DNA from 4 places in the Pseudoalteromonas sp. AWH4_217 genome. Region 3 is predicted to be linked to each of the others. Evidence: predicted binding sites of a transcription regulator. Region 3 holds the regulator's gene; each other region holds the start of a gene.

Region 1 (2,203 bases), on a different contig from region 3:
CACTATGGTTGCACAGCAGTTCCACCAGGGGTCTCTGAACTTTACTCAGAACTCGCTGGATCTGGCGATTACGGGTGAGGGCTACTTCGCAATGAGTGAAGAGTTGGGTTCTCAAGACTTTACTTATAGCCGTGCAGGTGCATTTAAGCTCAATAAAGATAATTTTATTGTTGATGCTCAGGGCAACTTCCTGCAAGGTTTCCCTGTTGACCCAAGCACAGGTGACACGACATCGGTCAGCTTGAGTACATCTGCTGCATTACAGATCCCAGATGCATCGGGTTCTCCTCGTGCAACAACAAACGTTTACACCTCATTTAATCTGGATTCAAGAGTGACATCGCCTACATTGGCGTTTGATCCAACAGTAAGTGCTTCATACAACAGCTCAACGTCTACAACGATTTATGACAGCTTAGGTGAGCCGCATACACTCCAGATGTACTTTGTTAAAGAAGATCCAGCGACAAACCCAAACCAGTGGCAGGTTTATGCAACACTGGGTGGGCAGTTAGTCGGCCCTGCGGGTGACGGCAGTGTAGCTGGTCCAATTACCGAGTTTGAGTTTGATTCTAATGGTAACCCTGCCTCAACCGGTGATCCAGGTGTACCAGTCTCTGGACCAACTTTTGACCCGTTCAATATCCCGGCGGGTGCAGGCGCGGGGTTGTCAACATTATTGACCAATGGTGCAACCTTCCCGAGCAATATCCAGATGAACTGGCGTGACGAGGCAAATACTAAGCCACCGACACAGTTTGCGAGCCGTTTTGAAGTAAAAGCACTCGAACAGGATGGTGCGACAACGGGTCGACTTGCAGGTATTGATATTGGCTCTGATGGTAAAATTGTCGCTTCTTACAGTAATGGTGACTCTACCTATCTGGGCCAGGTTGCGATGGTTCGCTTCTCAAACTCGCAAGGCTTACAGCAAGTAGGCAACACAGGGTGGAAAAAGAGTTTAACATCAGGTGAGCCTATTGCAGGTGAGCCAGGGTCAGGTACGCTGGGAACCATCAACTCCTCAGCACTCGAGCAGTCGAATGTTAACCTGACTAACGAATTGGTTGACCTGATCAGTGCACAGCGAAATTTCCAGGCAAACTCCCGGGCACTGGAAGTGAACTCAACACTTCAGCAGAACATTCTGCAGATCCGATAATCACCTTCATCACCTCTCAAGGCCGCTCAATGCGGCCTTTTCATTTTCTTGACGATCATGTTGGCATTTATATTGCTTTAATCAGTATAGATTGAACAATTTTAGGTCGTTCCCATGGATAAAATGCTGTATGTCGCCATGTCTGGTGCCAAACAAAACCTGGTTGGTGTCGGGCTGAAAGCGAACAACCTGGCCAACGCCAATACCACCGGATTTAAGGCAGACTTTGCACAGGCCCGCTCTATGCAGGCTTTTGGTGAAGGGCTTCCTACCCGCGTGTTTGCTATGCAGGAGCGTCCGGGGACTATGATGACGGGCGGGGCTATCACTGAAACGGGGCGTGATCTTGATATCGCGGTTGATGAAAAGTCCTGGATCAGTGTGGTGGATGCTGCAGGTGAAGAAGCTTATACCAAAGTTGGCACGCTGAATATCACCTCTGATGGTGCATTGGTCACCAGCCATGGTCGTCAAATTATTGGCGAAGGTGGTCCCATCATTTTACCTTTACCGGTAGAAAAGGTGGTGTTCAGTGACGATGGTTCCATTCAGGTCAGGCCCCAGGGAGCGCCGGCCAACTTTTTGGAAGTGGTCGACCGGTTAAAGATTATCAGCGCAGACAATAGCAAACTTGAAAAAGGCAATGACGGTTTGTTCAGACCAAAAGAAGAGCTACTGGAAGATGGGGTGTGTGGATTTTGTGAAATATCCCCTACCGCCAAGGTTATGAGTGGCTATCTGGAAATGTCTAATGTAAACCCAGTTCACGAGATGGTGGATATGGTAAACCTTCAGCGCCAGTTTGAAATGCAGATGAAACTGATGAAAACAGCTGAAGAAATTGATGAGCGACACACTTCGCTCCTGCGTATCGTTTAAGAGAGTGAGGTAAAGATTATGAACCCAGCATTATGGATCAGTAAAACCGGCTTAGATGCCCAGCAGACTGATATATCAGTTATTTCAAATAACCTGGCGAATGCTAGCACGGTTGGCTACAAAAAGAGCCGCGCGATATTTGAAGACTTACTCTATCAGAAT
Region 2 (2,203 bases), on a different contig from region 3:
CGCTTACGCTCTATCTCATATTCTTTGCGAGAACGTGCTGCCAGAGAATCCTGAGAGCCAGAGTTAAGCAAACGACCATTCTGATCTGTCACAGTGACACGTGCTGGTGTTAACCCCTGTACCGCAGACGCAACGATATCAACAATTGAATCTACTTCTTCACTATCCAGTGTCCGACCACGTTTAAGCGTCACGACTACAGTCGCTGACGGCTGTTTTTCACGTCGTGCAAATACATTCTCTTTCGGAATAGCCAGCAGAACTTTAGCGCGGTTAATATCCTGCAGTTCTTCAATGGTGCGGGCCAGTTGTTGTTCACGGCTGTGCTTAAGACGTTCACGCTCCAAACGTTGACTCACACCAAAGCCCATATCCTGCATCAGAATATCGGTGCCACTGCTTGGTGCCTGGCTAAACCCATCACGGGCCATTCTCAGCTTGATATCCTGATAATCTGACTCAGCCACCATGATGGTGTTGCCATCCAGTTCATACTCAATTTTCTGTGCATCCAGAAAGTCCAGGGTCTGAACCAGCTCTTCGGTAGGATATTGACCTAACGGACGCATATCTGGCTGACGTGCCCAGATAATGATAAAAATCGCGATTGCCAGACAGATGGCCAGTGCGATCACCAAAGTAACCTGGCGGAGCATATCAACACCGCTCAAAGCACTAAAGTAGCCCGATTTTTGCTCTTGTTGCGTATCTGCTTCGCCACTTGCGCCGGGAACTGTTTGTCCATCAGCAAGTGCCAGATCGGTTGATTGATTAGTAGCCACGATTACTCTCCGCTAAACTCTGATTATACTGGCATGCTCATGATGTCTTTATAAGCTTCTATCAGCTTATTTCTGACCTGTACTGTAGCATCAAATGCCACCGAAGATTTGTTCTTGGCAATCATTGCTTCAGCCAGTGAAACACTGCGGTCGCCCATTTCAACAGCAGTCACCTTTTCTTTAGCGTCACGCTGTAATCCAGCTACGGTATTAAGTGCATCGCTGAGTAAGTCACCAAACTGGGCGCTTGAGGTAGCAGCTGTTGCCTGAACTGGCAGCTTATTCGGATCCTGTGGTCTTACGCGGCCGGCTTCTGAGGCCATTGCCTGCATTTCCTGATAAAGCCCGGTAGATTGAATTTTCATGGTCTGGCTCACTTTGTGAGTTATACATACCCCTAACAAAGCATAAAGCGTGCCAACTATAATTTAATTATATTTCAACTGGTTAAGTTAATTTTTGGAAGGTCGATTTTTTGACAGTAGGATAGTTCTGCGATCGGATCATCAAAAACCCCCTTTATCCGGACATATCAAATGCCCGGATAAAGGGGTTTCACTCAGGCTGGAACAGGTAACCCCAGGTCACGCATTCTGGCGAGTTTGTAGCGAAGCGTTCTGGGGCTGATCCCCAACAGCTCAGCGACGTCCTTACGCTTGCCATTACACCGGGAAAGTGTATCCAGAATAATTTGATGCTCTTTGTCCTGAAGCTCTTCTTTATAATTGAGCCCCTCAGCATCGTCATTATTCACATTAATGGCAATCGAACTGACCTCTTCAGCATCGTTGCGCACAGGTGTGAGAACCTGATCAACTGGCTGCTGCGGTGTACTCACTGATCGCGGTGAAAAGTTCTCAATAAAGATGTCGTCAGCAGTGATCTCTGTTCCCTGTTGCAAAATCAAGGCTCGTTGCACCACGTTATCCAGTTCTCTGACGTTACCCGGCCAACGATGACTGAGCAATTTATCCTGCGCGCTCTGTGATAATACAGGTGTCAATTTGCCGGATTTGTCACAGTGACGCTGTAACAGGTGCTCAGCTAGCGGGACAATATCCCCACCGCGCTCCGCAAGAGGCAGCCAGGTCAGAGGAAAGACATTCAAACGATAATATAGGTCTTCGCGAAAGACACCATCATTAACGGCTTCTTTAAGATCTCGGTTACTGGTCGCCAATACCCTGACATCCAGCTCAATGGTCTTTCTGCCCCCAAGACGTTCCACTTCCCTTTCCTGTAATACCCGCAACAATTTAGCTTGTAAGCCCAGATCCATTTCGGTGATTTCATCAAGGAGTATAGTGCCCTTTTGTGCTTGCTCAAACTTGCCTGGGCAAGCTGCAATAGCGCCAGTAAATGCCCCTTTTTCGTAGCCAAACAATGTTGCTTCAAGCATATTCTCCGGGATAGCGGCACAG
Region 3 (2,203 bases):
AACCGCGGTATCGGCGTATTGATTACAGACCACAATGTGCGTGAAACGCTGGACGTCTGTGAGAAAGCTTATATAGTGTCACATGGTGAACTGATAGCAGCAGGCACCCCGGAGCATGTTCTGGCCGATCAAACCGTGCGGGATGTCTACCTAGGTGAGCAATTCAGGCTATAGTTATAAGATTAGAAGTAAATAACAAAAAGGATTGTTAGAGATACATGAGGCAATCGCTACAGCTGCGCATGGGGCAGCAACTGACAATGACACCACAGCTGCAACAGGCTATTCGTCTGTTACAGTTGAGTACGCTAGATCTCCAACAAGAAATCCAAGAAGCGCTTGATAGCAATCCTTTGTTGGAAGTGGAAGAGGGTGAGTCTGAATCACACGATAATGAAACACAGTCCAAATCGGATACTGAGTTAGATCAACACGCAACCAATGATAGTGACAGCTTTGAGGACTCGGCTGTCAGTGACTATGAGCAAGACAGCGACGCTGCATTAAACAAAGACACCGTCAGTGACGATCTGGCAATGGACGTCACCTGGGATGAGTACATCAGTGCCGCCCCGGCAAGCAGCTCTGGCCCTATGCCAGAAGATGAAACCATCTATCAGGGAAAAACCTCTGAGACGCTGCAAGAATACATGATGTGGCAACTGGAGCTCACTCCCTTTAGCCCAACTGACAGAGCCATTGCTCTGGCAATCGTCGAAGCCGTTGACGACGCTGGTTTATTGACTATCAGCTGCGAAGACATTGTTGAGAGTATGAATCAGGACAATGACGACGAACAAATCGAATTGGATGAAGTCGAAGCCGTACTGAAACGTGTTCAATTATTTGATCCCGTTGGTATTGCAGCCCGCAGCTTGCAGGAATGTTTGTGTATCCAGCTCAATCAGTTTGATCCAGCCACTCCGTGGTTAACCCAAACCAAAGAGATTCTGACGGAACATATCGATCTACTCGCAAGTCGTGACTACCGAACTTTGATGAAAAAGACTAAGCTCAAAGAAGCTGAGCTTAAAGAAGTCATGACCCTGATCCACAGCCTTAACCCCAAGCCTGCCGCCAGTATAGTGCAAGAAGAAGCAGACTATGTGATACCGGATGTCTCGGTGAAAAAAGTGAAAGGCCGCTGGGTTGTTGAACTCAACCCGGACTCTATGCCGAAGATAAGAGTAAACGATCACTATGCCGCTATGTCCCGTTCAGTCAAGTCGAGCACCGACAGTCAGTTTATCCGCTCGCACTTGCAAGAGGCAAAATGGTTTATTAAAAGTCTCGAAAGCCGCAATGAAACTTTATTGAAAGTTACCAATTGCATTGTGCAACAACAACAGGCATTCTTTGAACATGGCCCCGAGGCGATGAAACCTATGGTACTCAATGATGTGGCCGAAATGGTCGACATGCATGAGTCCACAATTTCACGTGTAACAACGCAAAAGTATATGCACACGCCTCGCGGTATTTATGAGTTGAAGTATTTCTTCTCAAGCCATGTCAGCACTGAAAACGGAGGAGAATGCTCTTCGACTGCAATCAGAGCATTGATCAAAAAGCTAATTGCCGCAGAAAATACAGCTAAGCCATTAAGTGACAGCAAAATCGCGGATGTATTGGCAGATCAAGGGATCAAAGTGGCTAGACGTACAATTGCCAAATACCGAGAGTCTTTGGCTATCCCACCGTCGAATCAGCGTAAAAGCTTGATTTAGACGTAACTACAGAAGGAAAATGCTTATGCAACTAAATTTAACTGGTCGACATGTAGAAATCACCGATTCGTTAAGAGACTATGTAACAAACAAGTTTGCGAAGCTAGAAAGGCACTTTGATCACATCAACAATGTGCATGTAATCCTAGATGTCGAAAAGCTCATCCAAAAAGCAGAAGCCACATTACATGTGAACGGAGGGGAGATTTTCGCCTCGACCGAACACCGGGATATGTATGCCGCAATAGACGGACTCATCGATAAGCTTGATCGTCAGGTGATCAAGCACAAAGAGAAGCTAACTCGACACTAATCATGAAACTAAGCTCATTGATTTCACAGGACTGCAGCAAAGCTGCGGTCCTTTTTAATAGCAAAAAACGTATTTTAGAATACATCAGCGAGTTGGCACATAGTCAGCTGCCAGACAGCAATGCCCATGAAATTCTGGATTCACTTCTCAGTAGAGAAAAACT
Region 4 (2,203 bases), on a different contig from region 3:
CACAGAGATGATCACCACGGGTGCCATTATCTTTGGTAAGGGTGATTACCTGCACTTTGGTGAGCACGAAATGCCAGTGGCGTTGCAGTTGGGTGGCTCCGACCCTAAAGCGCTGGCTGAATGTGCCAAGCGCGCGGAGCAATATGGTTATAACGAAGTGAACCTCAATGTGGGTTGCCCGTCGGATCGGGTACAAAATGGCCGTTTTGGTGCGTGTCTGATGGCTGAGCCTGAGCTGGTGGCTGAATGTGTTGCAGCGATGAAAGGCGAAGTGTCTATTCCGGTGACGGTGAAAACCCGTATCGGGATTGATGAGCAGGATTCGTATGAATTTCTGACCCAGCTGATTGAGACTGCAAAGGCCGCCGGCTGTGATGACTTTATTATTCACGCCCGTAAGGCTTGGTTGCAGGGCCTGAGTCCGAAGGAAAATCGAGAAATTCCGCCCCTGGATTACCCTCGTGTGTACAAGCTGAAGCAGGATTATTCCGATCTGCACATCAGCATTAATGGCGGTGTGAAAACCATTGAGGAATGTCAGCATCATCTGGCACACCTGGACGGCGTGATGATTGGCCGGGAGGCTTACAGCAACCCGTTTATGCTCTCTGAAGTCGACAGCGCCCTGTATGGCGCGCCCGCGTTTACTCAGACCCGTCATCAGGTCGTCCGTAGCATGTACGACTACATTGAGTCGGAAATGTCTAAAGGGGCGAACTTCTGGCACATTGCCCGCCATATGCTGGGCATTTTCCAGAATCAGCCGGGTGCGCGAGGCTTCCGTCGCCACTTGTCTGAAAATGGTCATGGTAAGAGCGCCGATATCAGTGTGATGGAAAAAGCCCTGACCTTTGTGCCAGAACTCTAATAGTAATATGGTCAAAAAGGCTAACTATGTGCTTTTTTGACCAACACCCCTCAGAAATCTCTCCTCTCTTTTTTCCTAAAACATACTAAGTTGTTGAATTTAAATTGTAATTGGTTTTTGGCACAAACCTTGGAATAAGTTAACTCACATTAGCTTATCAAGGAGCCTGTCATGGCCTTAATCGACCGAATTGAAGATTTAATCAAAGCCGAGTTCAATGCGTTGCTCGACAAAGCGGATGATCCCAAGAAGGATCAGCGTCACTTACTGACTCAGCTGGAGGAGGCGCTCAGCGAATGCCGCAGCACTGTGGTTCAGGTGATCTGTGAGCAAAAAGCCTTGGCCCGCCGGGAACAGGCGCTGGCCAAAAAAGCGGCGCAATGGCAGCAGCAAGCTGAGTACGCGTTACAAAAGGACCGCGAAGATCTGGCCCGTGCGGCGTTGGTGGAAAAGCAAAAATGTCAGGAAGCACAGCAACAGATTGAAGAGGAAGCGGCACAGCTGCAACAGGCTTACAACAAGCTGGAGCAGGACGCACAGACGCTGACAGAAAAGCTCAATCAGCTGCGCCATAAAGAAGCCCAGCTGACGCGCCGTGAACACACCGCCACTACCCAGCTGAAAGCCCGCAGCGTGGCGAGTCAGCAGTCGGTAGAAGAAGCTATGGCACGTTTTGAGCACCTGGAGCGCAAGGTTGAGCGGGTTGAAGCTGAGGTAGACAGCTATGAGTTAGTGAGTAAAGAACAAGCGCAGTGGCAGGCGCTGGAGACATTGGCGCGCGAAGAGCAAGTCGATAAGGCGCTGGCCGAACTGAAACAAAAAACACACTCAGCTTAGGTATTGGCACACTCAGGTGCCAGATGGGCCCCGAGTATAGCAGCAATGAGGAGAACTCTGATGACAGAACATGACACTTATTACAGCACAACACGTTCGCAGCAACCCCGTAAAAAAATAGCGGGGGTGTGTACCAATTTAGCAAAAAGACTAGATATGCCAACCTGGCTGGTTCGCCTTATCACCGTATTATTGGCATTGAAAGCACCAGTTTTAGTGCTGATGGCGTACTTTATTGCCTGGCTCGTACTGTCGGAGCGTTCCTGAGGAGGCATTATGAAAGCGGCATTTATCTTACTGGTTGGTTTGGTTGTATTATCGGCTTTATCCTGGGTGTCCTCACCCCTGGCCTGGTTCAGCATTCCTGACGTGGTCACGGATGTAAGCTGGGTAGGGATCGAAATGCTCAGCCTGTTTGTGGCTATGATTGCCGTTTTCGCTTTGCTGGCGTTGCTGAGTATAGGATTGCTTGGCGTGATATTAGTGGTGCTCATTGGG

Evidence for each region. The regulator sigma-54, encoded in region 3, starts transcription at its own class of promoters, with help from an activator protein. The targets are predictions, from matches to a motif close to GTTGGCACGNNNNTNGNNT.
Region 1: the regulator sigma-54 is predicted to act here: its motif matches at 1,222-1,240, upstream of ACXAH1_RS06835 (flagellar basal body rod protein FlgF).
Region 2: the regulator sigma-54 is predicted to act here: its motif matches at 1,186-1,204, upstream of fliE (flagellar hook-basal body complex protein FliE).
Region 4: the regulator sigma-54 is predicted to act here: its motif matches at 985-1,003, upstream of ACXAH1_RS01115 (PspA/IM30 family protein).

The regions. Positions count from the first base shown of each region.
Region 1 covers NZ_JBSWYM010000004.1:361,360-363,562, reverse strand. The annotation lists gene flgE (flagellar hook protein FlgE) at 1-1,162, shown strand, start outside; gene ACXAH1_RS06835 (flagellar basal body rod protein FlgF) at 1,277-2,041, shown strand; gene flgG (flagellar basal-body rod protein FlgG) at 2,060-2,203, shown strand, end outside.
Region 2 covers NZ_JBSWYM010000004.1:305,188-307,390, forward strand. The annotation lists gene fliF (flagellar basal-body MS-ring/collar protein FliF) at 1-785, opposite strand, end outside; gene fliE (flagellar hook-basal body complex protein FliE) at 806-1,147, opposite strand; gene ACXAH1_RS06580 (sigma-54-dependent transcriptional regulator) at 1,342-2,203, opposite strand, start outside.
Region 3 covers NZ_JBSWYM010000002.1:30,954-33,156, reverse strand. The annotation lists gene lptB (LPS export ABC transporter ATP-binding protein) at 1-174, shown strand, start outside; gene ACXAH1_RS01900 (RNA polymerase factor sigma-54) at 219-1,727, shown strand; gene hpf (ribosome hibernation promoting factor) at 1,753-2,040, shown strand; gene ACXAH1_RS01890 (PTS sugar transporter subunit IIA) at 2,043-2,203, shown strand, end outside.
Region 4 covers NZ_JBSWYM010000001.1:254,584-256,786, reverse strand. The annotation lists gene dusA (tRNA dihydrouridine(20/20a) synthase DusA) at 1-868, shown strand, start outside; gene ACXAH1_RS01115 (PspA/IM30 family protein) at 1,040-1,705, shown strand; gene ACXAH1_RS01110 (PspC domain-containing protein) at 1,766-1,972, shown strand; gene ACXAH1_RS01105 (hypothetical protein) at 1,982-2,203, shown strand, end outside.